One region of the Kocuria sp. GQ42 genome, then DNA from elsewhere that is predicted to be linked to it. Evidence: riboswitches for the same ligand, from Rfam matches in the RefSeq annotation. Region 1 holds a riboswitch; each other region holds the start of a gene.
The links. A riboswitch is a leader RNA that binds a small molecule or an ion and turns the genes downstream of it on or off. The one in region 1 is predicted to bind thiamine pyrophosphate.

Region 1 (4,099 bases):
ACCAACGTGGACCGGCTGGCGGGGATGGCCAAGATCTCGCCGCTGCTCGCGCTGCTCTACCTCGTGCCCGCGCTCAATCTCGGGGGCATCCCGCCGTTCTCCGGCTTCCTGGGCAAGACCGGCCTGCTGCAGGCCGGCGTCGAGCAGGGCGACGGGCTGGCCTACACCCTCGTCGCGGGCTCCGTGGCGGTGTCCCTCCTGACCCTGCTCGCCATGATCCGGGTGTGGAACCGCGTGTTCCTGCGCGCCCCGGAGGACGCGGAGTACCCGGACCCCATCCTGCTGGCCCCGGTGCCGGCCGGCTCCCGGTTCCTGCTGACCTCGGGCGCCGTCGACGACCAGGCGGGCCGGTTCGCGGGCAAGGGCGACGTGCGCCTGATGTCCCCCTCGATGCTCGGCGGCGCCTCGGCCCTCGTCGCCGTGGGGGTGGCCCTGACCGTGTTCGCCGGGCCGCTGTTCCAGCTCGCGGACAACGCCGCGGAGAACCTCGTCCACCCCGAGCGCTACGTCGAGGCCGTGCTGGACCCCGCGTCCGCGCCGCGGCCCGTCGTGGAGGAGGCGCCGTGACCCGTCCTAAGAACTCCCTGCTCGTCGAGCTGCCGCTGCTGGTGTGGCTCGTGGTGGTGTGGGGCGCCCTCTGGGGCGACTTCGGCCCCGGCAACCTGCTCGTCGGGCTGGTCCTGGCCCTGCTCGTCACGTGGGTGCTCTACCTGCCGCCGGTGCAGCTGTCCGGCCGGTTCAACCCGTTCCAGTTCGCCCTCTTCGCCGTGACGTTCGTGTGGCAGGTCGCCAAGGCGAGCTTCGAGGTGATGCTCATCGCGATCCTCGTGGGGCCGCGCGCGCGCAACGCGGTGGTCGGCGTCCAGCTGCGCACGCGCTCCGACCTGCTCCTGACGGCCACCGGCCACACCATGACCCTGATCCCGGGCTCGCTCGTGGTGGAGGTGGACCGGGCCTCCGGCACGCTGTACTTCCACGCGCTCAACGTCCGCAGCGCCCAGGAGGCCGAGGACTTCCGCCGGTCCGCCCTGCAGGTGGAGGCCGCCTGGATCCGGATCATGGGCAGCCCGGAGGAGCTCGCCGCCCTGCGGGCCGAGCGGCGCGGCGGACGGGCCTCCGGCACGGACCGGCGGGACAGCGCCGCGCTCAGCTCCCCGGTCACGGCGAGCCAGCAGATCGTGGGTCGCCGCCGGGACGAGGTGCCCACCGGGTCCCCGGCGGACGCCCCGGGACCCACCCCCACCGACGCCCCCCAGGAGGACCGCCCGTGATGCAGATCGCCGTGGCCGTCGCGGCCGTGCTGCTCAGCGCGGCCGCCGCGGGCACCCTCTACCGCCTCGCCAAGGGGCCCTCCCTGCTGGACCGCGTGGTGGCCACGGACGTGCTGCTGGCCATCGTCGCGGCCTCCCTCGCCGTGGACATGGCCTACCACGGCCACCTCAACAACCTGATCCTCATGGTGATCGTCTCGCTGGTCGGGTTCATCGGCTCCGTGACGGTGGCGCGCTTCGCCACCCAGACCGCCGAGCACGGGCGGTGAGCGCCGTGCTGGACACCGTCCTGGACGCCGCCGCGGCCGTGTGCCTCGTGGTCGGCGCGCTCATGTCCCTCGCCGCCGCCATCGGCCTGGTCCGCTTCCCGGACCTGCTGACGCGCATGCACGCCGGCACCAAGCCCCAGGTCTTCGGGCTGCTCCTCATGCTCACGGCCGTCGCCCTCGAGAACCGCGAACCCGTCATGATCCCGCTCATCGCCCTCGGCTGGATCTTCCAGCTGCTCACCGTGCCCGTCTCGGCGCACATGGTGGGACGCTCGACGTACCGCACCAAGCACCTGAACCGGACCACGCTGACCCAGGACGACCTGCAGAAGGTCCTCAACCGCGCCGCGGAGGGCGGGGCGGAGGGCTCCGCGGAGGGCGTCGCCGCGGGACCGCCGGTGCCGAGCCCGGACGGCCGGCGGGCGGACGGACAGCAGACTGACGGATCGCCGGGGACGCGTTAGGCTGGGCAGGATCGACAGGGCGCACCCGCGTCCCCCTCGGACGACAAGGAGCAGCACTCCATGAACACCAAGGTCCTCGAACTCGTGGGCACGGGCCTCTCGCTCGGCGGCGTGGCGCTCTCGCACAAGGTGCTCGGCGCGGCGTGGACGCGCATCACCGGCGACCCGCCCCCCGCCAAGAACCCGGACCCGGACGAGGCCTGGACGGGCATCATCGTCTGGTCGCTCGTGACCGGTCTCGTGGGCACCGTCATCAAGGTCGGCATCTCCCGCCAGATCGCGAAGATGGAGAACAGGCCGCAGACCAACCCCAAGGCCTCGAGCCAGGCCGAGGTCTGAGGCCCGGCGAGCACCTCGCGCAGGGGCCCGCCCGGCCGGACACCGCACCGGTGTCCGGCCGGACGGGCCCCTGCGTCGTTCACCGGCCGTGCGCCGGCCGTGCACGGAGCGGGCGAGGGAGGGGTAGACTCGGTGCCACTGAACGACAGGGGAGCGCCCCGCCGGTGAGACCGGCGCGGCGCTGAGAGTGCGGATCGCCGCAGACCCTCGAACCTGCTCCGGCTAGCACCGGCGAAGGGAGTCGAGCATCTCAGGGGTGCTTCCCCGGGAACGCGCCACCGGCGCGGCCCGCGGAACCCCGTCCCCTCCTGGCACCGACGGCTCGCTGAGCCCAGGAGGAACCCACCGTGAACACCACCACCACCCACCGCCCCGCCCGCCGACCCGGCACGTCCCGCGCGTCGTCCTGGCGCGTCGTCGACATCGTCGTGGCCGCCGTCCTCGCCGCCGTGTGCGCCGTCGTCTTCTGGGCGTGGTCGAACCTGCTCTACCCCTTGGTCGGCACGGCCGCGGTCGCCTACCCGCCCGCCGTGGGGCTGATCGCCGGCGGCTGGCTCGTGGCCGGCGTGCTCGGCGGGCTGATCATCCGCAAGCCCGGCGCCGCGCTGTTCTGCGAGCTGCTCGCCGCCGTGATCGAGAGCTTCCTGGGCACCCACTTCGGCCTGCTGGTCGTGCTCTCCGGGCTCGTCCAGGGCATCGGCGCGGAACTGGCCTTCGCCGCCTTCCGGTACCGCCGGTTCGACGCCCTCGCGGCGGCCGTGGCGGGCGCCGTGAGCGGGATCTTCCTCGGCGTCCACGAGAACATCGTCTACAACTACGAGTGGGCGCTGAGCCACCAGGTGGTCTACGTGGTCCTGGCGGCCGTCTCCGGGGTGGTGCTCGCGGGCCTGCTCATGCAGGCCGTGGTGCGGGCCCTCGCGGCCACCGGCGTGCTGCAGGGTCTCGCGTCGGGGCGGGCCGTGCGGCGATGACGGCTCCCACGACCCCGGGCCCCGTGGTGCCCGCCACCCGCGGGGCGCGGGTCGAGGCCCGCGGCTTCGGCTGGCACCACCCCGGGCGGGACGCGGCGGCGCTGCACGGCCTCGACCTCGTGGTGGAGCCGGGGGAGCGCGTGCTCCTGCTGGGACCCAGCGGGGCGGGCAAGTCCACCCTCCTGCACGCCCTGGCAGGAGTCCTCCACGACGACGACGGGCAGTCCGCCTCCGGCGAGCTGCTGCTCGACGGCATGCCGCCGGAGCAGGCACGCGGCCGGGCCGGGCTCGTGCAGCAGGACCCCGAGTCCCAGGTGGTGCTGTCCCGGATCGGGGACGACACCGCCTTCGGCCTCGAGAACCTCGCGGTGCCCCGGGAGCAGATCTGGCCGCGGGTGCGCGCGGCGCTCGAGGACGTGGGGCTGGACCTCCCCCTCGACCACTCCACCGCGGCCCTGTCCGGCGGGCAGAAGCAGCGCCTGGCGCTCGCGGGCGCCGTGGCCATGAGCCCCGGGCTGCTGCTGCTCGACGAGCCGACCGCCAACCTGGACCCCGCCGGCGTGCGTCAGGTCCGCGACGCCGTGGTGTCCTGCCTCGACCGCAGCGGCGCCACGCTCGTGGTCGTGGAGCACCGTGTCGCCGTGTGGGCCGAGGTCGTGGACCGCGTCGTCGTGCTCGGCCGGGACGGGAGCATCACCCACGACGGCGCGCCGGGCCGGGTGCTCGGCGCCGCGGCCGACGAGCTCAGCGGCGCGGGGGTGTGGGTGCCCGGCCGGGTGCCTGCC
Region 2 (4,099 bases), on a different contig from region 1:
GGCGCCCGCCGTCCAGCGGGGCGCCGTCGGGGCCCAGGGCCCGGCCGACGGTCTCGGCGACGAGGTCGACGACGGTCGCCTCCGCCGCCACGCGGTGCGGGCGGCCGTTGAGGGTGATGGCGGTCATCGGGTGCTCCTGCTCCGGGGCCCGGGCCCGGCGGCGGCCGGCGCGGGATCCTCTGGACGGGCCTCGACGGGGCGGTCGAAGCGGTGCGGGTCGGTGGTGGCGAGGTGCTCGGCGTCGGCGGCCAGGTCGGCTCCGGTCCCGCCGGTCACCAGCTGCGCGGCGAGCCGGGCGGCCAGCGGGGCGAGCAGGACGCCGTGGCGGAAGTAGCCGGTGGAGACCACGAGCCCCGGCACCGGCGAGCCGTCCGGGTCGCGGACCCGGCCGAGGTACGGGATGTCGTCCGGGGTGCCGGGCCGGGCGCGGGCCAGCACCTCGACCAGCTCGAGGTCGGCGACGCCGGGCACGAGCGCCTGGGCATCGCGCAGCAGCCGGAACACGCCGCCGGCGCTGGGACCGGACAGGTCGTCCTCGCGGGAGGTCGCCCCGATCACCACGGTCCCGTCGGCGCGGGGCACCAAGTAGACGGGCACCCCGTGCACCAGGCCGCGGACCGTGCGCTCGAGCAGCTCCGGCGCCCCGGCGGGGACCCGGGCGCGCAGGATGTCCCCGTGCACCGGCCGCAGCGGCGGGTGCCAGTCCTCCGGCAGTCCTTCGAGCTCACCGAGCCCGGCCCCGGGGGCGAGGACCGTCCAGGTCGCGGAGACCATCCCGCCGCCGGCCAGGCGGACGCCGGTCGCCGCGCCCTCGGCGTTGCGGCGCAGCCCCGTGGCGAGGTCGTGGACGAGGCGGGCCGGTCCGCCGTCGCGCGCGGCCGGGAGCCCGGCGGGCTCCGGGGGGTCGGGGAGTTCCGGGGCGACGAGGGCCGCGAGCAGCCCGGCCACGAGGCGGCGCGGGTCCACCTGGTGGTCGTCGGGGATCCGGAACGCCGCGGACAGCCGCGGGCTCAGGGCCGGCTCGAGGGTGCGGGCGGCGCGCAGGGTCAGCGGCTCCACCGTCATGCCGTGGCGCCCCTGCAGCGCGCGGAGGTCCGCCAGGGCCTGCCGGTCGGCGGCGTCCACGCCGCAGACCAGGGTCTCGGTGGCCCGGTGGCCCACCGTCCCGCCGGCGGCCTGCTCGAGGGCGGCCACGAACGCCGGGTACTCGGCGGCCGAGGCGGTCATGAGGGGGTACAGGGGCTCCTGCTGGTACTGGACCTCGCTCACCGGGGCGAGCATCCCGGCCGCGGCGCGGCTGGCGCCGGAGCCCGGCTCGGGGTCCACCACGACCACCGAGCGGCCGCGGCGGCGCAGCTCCCAGGCGGTGGCCAGGCCGATCACCCCGGCGCCGACGACGGCGACGTCGGCGCGGACGTGTTCGGGCCGGTCGACCAGCGGGTGGGGCGCGGTCGTGGGGGCGGGGTGCGCGGCAGTCACAGGGAACGTCCTTTCCTCCGGCGGCATGACCCGCATCAGGTGTGGCGGTCGGCGCTGGACGCCCTCTCAGCCCCCGGTGGGGCTCCCGCAGAACCGCTGACCTATCATCAGCGTGTGACCCACCCTACCCGTGACGCCTCCGCCCCCGCCGAGTCCTCCCTGCGAGACACCCGGACGGCCCGCCTCCTCGCCGCCCGGCTGTACGTGTGCACGGACGCCCGCCGGGACCGGGGCGACCTCGAGGAGTTCCTGCACGCCGTCTGTGCCGGCGGCGCGGACATCGTCCAGCTGCGGGACAAGAGCATCGACGCGGACGAGGAGATCGCCGCGCTGGAGCTGCTGGGCCGGGTCGCCGCCGAGTACGACGCCCTGTTCGCGGTCAACGACCGCGCCGACATCGCCGCGCTCGTGGGCGCCGACGTCTTCCACGTGGGCCAGCACGACCTCAGCCCCGCCCAGGCCCGGCGGCTCCTGGGCCCCGACGTGCTGATCGGGCGCTCCACCCACGACCTCGGACAGGCCACGGCGGCGCTCGAGGACCCGGACGTCGACTACTTCTGCACCGGGCCCGTCTGGGCCACGCCCACCAAGCCGGGGCGCCCGGCCACCGGGCTGGAGTTCGTCCGCGCGGTCGCCGAGCTGACGGAGGCCCGGCTGGACGCGGACCCGGAGGTCCTGCCCGTGCCGTGGTTCGCCATCGGCGGCATCGACGAGCCGCGGCTCCCGCAGGTGCTGGAGGCCGGGGCGCGCGGCGTCGTCGTCGTCCGCGCCGTCACCGAGGCCCCCGATCCCCGCGTCGCCGCCGGGCAGCTGCGCGGCCTGCTCCCCGCCTGAGCCCGGGGCGAACCGCCGCCCGGCTCACCGTCGGCTCCCCGCCGCCGTCCAGCACGTTCTGAGAGCATGGACGCAGGACGACGACGGAGAGGTGGCCCATGGACCCCGAGCTCGACCCCCAGGTGCGGCACGCGGTGGAGCGCCCCGCGGAGACCGCCCGCGGCCCGGAGGACGCGCAGCTGCGCGTCCGGCTGGCCGGTGAGCCCGCCCGCCGCGCCCTCGGCACGCACTGGGAGCAGGGCCTCCCGGAGGACGCCGCCCCGAGCGACGACCGGCTCGCCGCCGCCGTGCTGCTCGCCACCCTCTTCGGCGACACCTTCTGGCTGGAGCGCGCCGCCCGGCTGCCCAGCGACGTGCCGGGGTGCCCGTCCGCGCCGCCGAGCGGGCTGCTGGAGCTGACCCGGGTGCCGGGCGCCCGGGCGGCCCTGGCCGCCGTGCTCGAGCGCCCGCTGCTGACCGGGCTCCTGGAGTGGGGCACCAACCCCCTGCCGGAGCAGCCCCCGCTGGCCGTGGCCCGGGCCGCCCGGGACCTGGGCGTCCCCGACGACGGGCGCGTCTACAAGGTGGTGCGCCGCCGCGCCGAGCGCTTCCTGGCGCGGGAGCACGACGGGTCCGAGCCGCTCGAGCAGTTCGTGACCCTGCTCAACGAGGCGGAGCGGGGCCACCGCGAGGACGGGCCCGTGCTCTCGGGCGAGACCCTGCCGCCGGCGGCTCCCCCGGCGTCGGGCCCGGCCGCAGGATCCTCCTCCGTGGCCGGCCCGGCCGCGGACGGTGACATCCGCCCGGGCACGCCCCCGCCCGGCGCCCCTCCGGCGGGCTCGCCCGAGAACCCCCGGTGGGGGGTGAGCCCCGCGAGCCCGGCCCCGCCGCCGCCCGGGCAGTTCCCGGGCCAGTACCCCGGACCCGGGGCACCCGGCCCGGGCGGTCCGGGATACGGCACCCCCGGGTACGGCCCAGGGGACCAGCAGCCCGGCACCCAGGGCGCCTCCGGGCCGGTGTTCGGGCCCGGCCCCGGCGGGTGGCCGCCGCGCCAGGCCGAGCCCGAGGAGGACGACTCCGACAACCTCAAGGCGTGGGGGTTCGTCTTCCTGGGCATCCTGGCGGTGATCGCCGCCCTGATCTTCATCCTCTGAGCCCACCGCACCACCATTTACTTGCACGGGAAAGCTTCTGGGGCTATTCTTGGGGACATATCAACCAATGCGCCGCCCCTGCCGACGGAGAACCCCGCGATGCCGATCTTTCCCCAGAACCCCGCTCCCCAGAGCCTGACGAAGCGCCCCGCCGAGGACCTGCTGTCCGCGGACACCCGGATGGGCGCGGTGGAGCTGCTGGTCTCCGACCTGGACACGATGGTCGCCTACTACTCGGACGCCGTGACCCTCGACGTGCTCGCCCACGCCGGGGACACCGCGGTCCTGGGCCGGGACGGCCGGACGGTCGTGCGGCTGCGCCAGGTCAAGGAGCTCCCGCCGGCCCGCCGCGGGCAGGCCGGCCTGTTCCACACCGCGGTGGTCTTCGACGACGAGCCGGCCCTGGCCGCGGCGCTGGCGTCGGTGGCGACCGTGGCGCCCCGCTCCTTCACCGGCAGCGCCGACCACCTCTACAGCCAGGCCTTCTACTTCGACGACCCCGAGGGCAACGGGGTGGAGCTCTACACGGACCGTCCCCGCGAGACGTGGCGACGGGAGCCCACCGGCCTGCTGACGCTGGCCTCCAACCCCCTGGACCCGAACGGCTTCCTCCAGGAACACCTGGCCGAGCAGGGCGGGCGGCCCCCGGCACC
Region 3 (4,099 bases), on a different contig from region 1:
ACGAGCAGCAGCCCGCCCGGACGGAGCAGCGCTCCGCCGAGGCCGATCCCGCCGAGAAGGCCAAGGCCGAGGCCGCGCGGACGGCGTTCGCGACGATCGCCGCCGCCACCCACCACGAGGAGGCGGCCGCGGACGAGCCGGAGCGCGCCGAGGAGGCCGCCCAGCCGGCGGAGTCCCGGCCCGAGGGCTCGGGGCGCTCCCGGAAGAAGCGCCGCGGCAAGCGCAGCCGGGGCCGCGGCCAGGGCGGGGACACCGCCGCCGAGCAGCAGCCGGAGGAGGGGGAGGACACCGCCCCGGCCGCCCCGGAGCAGATCCCCGCCGAGGGGGCGCCGGGCGAGCAGGGCTCGCGCCTGACCATCAACGGCGAGGTCATCGAGCTGCCGCAGGGCCACGCCGTGGTCGTCGAGCCCGCCGAGGCCCGGCCGCTGAGCCTGGACTCCCTCGCGGAGGTCTTCGGGCAGAGGGGGCCGGACGCCGGCTCCGCCGCCCCGGAGGCCGCCGCCGAGGCGGTCACCGGTGCGGATGACGCCGCGGAGAGGGCCGCCGCCGCGGCGGAGGCCCCGGCCCAGGAGCCCGTGGCACAGGAGCGCACGGAGCGGCAGGCGCCCGCCCCGGCCGCGGCGGTCGTCGCGGAGCAGGCGGACGCCGAGCCCGTGCGGCCCCGGCGGCGCTCCCGGCGGGCCTCGGCCCCGGCGGCGCGGCCCGGCGAGGCCGAGGTGACCGCCGGCCAGGCGGCCGCCGCGGAGGGCGCCCGGCACGAGGCGAAGACCGTCGCCCAGCGCGCCCCGGAGGACCCCTCCCGCCGGGCGCCGACCGTCGTCGGCGTCGGCGTCAAGGCCGAGGACCTCACCAGCGGCCGGCCCGCCGACCGGGGCTGACCCGCCCCGCCGAGCAGCACCACGGAGGACCCCGACCGGCACGGTCGGGGTCCTCCGTCGTCGCGGACCGTCACGGACCGTCCCGGCCTGCCCGCCCTCCGCACGGCGGCGTACCGTGGTGCGCACCACAAGCACACCCGGGGCCGCCGTCCCGTCCGCCGGGAGAGCGGCCGCCCGTTCCAGGGAGCATCGCCATGACCAGTGCAGACACCATCCGCACCACCGGCACGGAACTGTTCGTCCACCGGGATCCGTCGGCCGTGGACCGGCACTACACGGAGGACTTCATCCAGCACTCGCCGCTCGCGCCGGACGGGCGCGAGGGTCTCAGGCACTTCGTGCAGAGCATGCCCGACGACTTCCGCGTGGACATGGTCCGGATGCTCGACGACCACGGGACGGTGGCCGTCCACTCGGTGTACGAAGGGCTCGGTCCGGAGCCGCTGGTCGGCTTCGACGTCTTCCGAGTGGAGGACGGACGGATCGCCGAGCACTGGGACGTCCTCGAGCCCCTGCGCACGGGCCCCGACGGCGCCCGCCCCCAGCTCGACGGTCCCGTCGCGGTCACGGACCACGAGCGGACGCAGGACAACAAGCGCATCGCCGCCGAGTGGGTCGAGGCCGCCCTCATCGGGGGCGACCGCCACGCCGTCCAGGACCACATGAGCCCCCGGGGCTGCACCGAGCACACCGGCGGCACACCGGACGGCCCGCAGCCCGCGTACCAGCGGCTGCGCCGGGTGGTCGGCGAGGGGAACTTCGTGCTGACCGTCGCGGAGGCCGCTCCCGGAGAGAACCGCGACGGGGGATCCACCGGAACGGTCGCCTGCTACGACCTCTGGCGCCTCGACGACGGCCGGATCGTGGAGCACTGGGGCGTCGCGCAGCCGGTGCCCCAGCGGATGGCGCACGCCAACGGCATGTTCTGATCCCGTGCGGGGTCCGTGCCGGCTCCCGCACGACGACTAGACTGGCAGCACACCAGACACGGGGTGCCGCACGAGCGGCTGAGAACACACCCGTCGAACCTGATCTAGCCAGTACTAGCGAAGGGATGTCGCAGATGCGCGATGCCGTACCCCCGTCCGACCGCACACCAGGACCCGGGAGGCCGGTGCCGCCGGACCCCGCGCTCGCCGAGGACGCCGCCGCGGCCCTGGAGGACCTGCGCGCCGCGGCGCCGCTGGTGCAGTGCATCACCAACGCCGTGGTCACCAACTTCACCGCCAACGTGCTGCTCGCCGTGGGCGCCTCCCCGGCGATGACCGACATCCAGGGCGAGGGCGGGGTCTTCGCGGAGCTCGCCGACGGCCTGCTCGTGAACACCGGCACGCCCACCGCCGAGCAGCGCGGCGCCGCCTACGAGGCCGTCGGGGCCCGGCGCCGCGCGGGCCGGGCCTGGGTCCTGGACCCGGTCGCGGTGGGTGCCCTGCCCGTGCGCACGGCGCTGGCCCGCGACCTGCTCGGGTTCGAGCCGGCGATCGTGCGCGGCAACGCCTCCGAGGTCATCGCCCTCGCCGGCGGCGCCGGCGGCCGCGGCACGGACACGACCCACGGCGTCGACGCGGCCCGGGACGCCGCCGCCGCGCTCGCCGCGCGGGCCGGCTCGGCCGTGGCCGTGTCCGGGCCCGTGGACCTCGTGCGCTCCCCGGACGGCACCGTGGTCCGGGTGCCGCACGGCACGCCCCTGCTGACCCGCATCACCGGCGGCGGGTGCGCCCTGGGCGCCCTCATGGCCGCGTTCACCGCCGTGCGCACGGACCCGGCCGCCGCGGCGGTGGCCGCCACCACGGTGTACACCCTCGCGGCCGAGGACGCGGCCGCCGACTCCGCCGGGCCCGGCTCCTTCGCCGTGGCGCTGCTGGACCGGCTGCACGCCGTCACCCCGGAGGGGATCGCCGCCCGGGCGGAGCTCGTGCGCGAGGAGGGCGCCCGGTGAGCCCGCGCCTCGACCCCGCCGCCCTGGCCCTGCACCTGGTGACGGACACCGCCCTGAGCGCCCCCCGGACGGTCCCGGACGTCGTGGCCGCCGCCGTGCGCGGGGGAGCGACCATGGTCCAGGTGCGGGAGAAGGACGCCCCGGTCCGCGAGCTCGTCGCCCTGCTGACGGCCGTCGCCGAGCGCGTGGGCCGGCAGGTGCCCGTGCTCGTGGACGACCGCGCCGACGTGTACCTCGCCGCCCGCGCGGCCGGCGCCCCCGTGGCCGGCGTGCACGTGGGCCAGTCGGACCTGCCCGTGGTCCTCGCCCGGGAGATCTGCGGCCCGCACGCCGTGCTCGGCCTCAGCGCCGCCACGGCGGAGGAGCTCGATACTGCCGCCGCGCTGCCGGCCGGGACGGTCGACTACCTGGGCGTCGGGGCGGTGCGGGCGACCCGCACCAAGCCCGACCACCCCGAGCCGCTGGGCGTCGAGGGCTTCGCCCGCGCCGCGGCCCGCACGGCCCTGCCCTGCCTGGCCATCGGCGGGGTGCGGGTCGAGGACGCCCCCGGCCTGCGCGCCGCCGGCGCCGCGGGGCTGGCCGTGGTCTCCGGGATCTGCGCCGACCCGGACCCCGCGGCCGCGGCCGCCCGCTACCTGCGGGCCTTCACCGCCGTACCCGCCGGGGAGGTGGCCCCGTGACCGCCCGCGTGCCCCGCGTCCTGGCCATCGCCGGCACCGACCCCACGGGCGGGGCCGGCCAGCACGCGGACCTCAAGTCGATCGCCGCGATGGGCGGCTACGGGATGAGCGCCGTCACCGCCGTCGTCGTCCAGAACACCGTGGGCGTGCGCGACATCCACGTCCCGCCGGTCGAGTTCCTCTCGGCACAGCTGGACGCGGTCGCCGAGGACGTCGAGATCGACGCCGTCAAGATCGGGATGCTCGGGTCCGTGCCGGTCATCGAGGCCGTCACCCGGTGGCTCGGGACCCACCGGCCGCCGGTCGTGGTCCTGGACCCCGTCATGGTCGCGACCTCCGGGGGCCGCCTGCTGGAGCGCGAGGCCGAGGACGCCCTGCGCTCGATGCTCGGCCTCGCCGACCTGATCACCCCGAACCTGCAGGAGCTCGCCGTGCTCGCCGGGGAGGACACGGCGTCGTCGTGGGACGAGGCCCTCGCGCAGGGCCACCGCGTGGCCCGCGCCCACGGCACCCTGGTGCTCGTCAAGGGCGGGCACCTCAGGGGGGACCGGACGCCCGACGCGCTCGTGGGCCCGGACGCCCCCGAGCCCCTCGTGGCGTTC

Region 2: another riboswitch for thiamine pyrophosphate. It lies ahead of AC6CH6_RS12765 (FAD-dependent oxidoreductase); the one in region 1 lies ahead of AC6CH6_RS14260 (ECF transporter S component).
Region 3: another riboswitch for thiamine pyrophosphate. It lies ahead of thiM (hydroxyethylthiazole kinase); the one in region 1 lies ahead of AC6CH6_RS14260 (ECF transporter S component).

The regions. Positions count from the first base shown of each region.
Region 1 is NZ_JCAXEN010000007.1:30,751-34,849, reverse strand. It holds gene AC6CH6_RS14285 (Na+/H+ antiporter subunit D) at 1-567, shown strand, start outside; gene AC6CH6_RS14280 (Na+/H+ antiporter subunit E) at 564-1,271, shown strand; gene AC6CH6_RS14275 (MrpF/PhaF family protein) at 1,268-1,540, shown strand; gene mnhG (monovalent cation/H(+) antiporter subunit G) at 1,537-2,004, shown strand; gene AC6CH6_RS14265 (DUF4235 domain-containing protein) at 2,065-2,343, shown strand; TPP riboswitch at 2,481-2,600, shown strand; gene AC6CH6_RS14260 (ECF transporter S component) at 2,691-3,314, shown strand; gene AC6CH6_RS14255 (ABC transporter ATP-binding protein) at 3,311-4,099, shown strand, end outside.
Region 2 is NZ_JCAXEN010000006.1:11,437-15,535, reverse strand. It holds gene thiS (sulfur carrier protein ThiS) at 1-127, opposite strand, end outside; gene AC6CH6_RS12765 (FAD-dependent oxidoreductase) at 124-1,479, opposite strand; TPP riboswitch at 1,475-1,578, opposite strand; gene thiE (thiamine phosphate synthase) at 1,594-2,313, shown strand; gene AC6CH6_RS12755 (hypothetical protein) at 2,412-3,446, shown strand; gene AC6CH6_RS12750 (VOC family protein) at 3,546-4,099, shown strand, end outside.
Region 3 is NZ_JCAXEN010000001.1:710,477-714,575, forward strand. It holds gene AC6CH6_RS03325 (Rne/Rng family ribonuclease) at 1-878, shown strand, start outside; gene AC6CH6_RS03330 (nuclear transport factor 2 family protein) at 1,073-1,807, shown strand; TPP riboswitch at 1,857-1,950, shown strand; gene thiM (hydroxyethylthiazole kinase) at 1,993-2,817, shown strand; gene thiE (thiamine phosphate synthase) at 2,814-3,497, shown strand; gene AC6CH6_RS03345 (bifunctional hydroxymethylpyrimidine kinase/phosphomethylpyrimidine kinase) at 3,494-4,099, shown strand, end outside.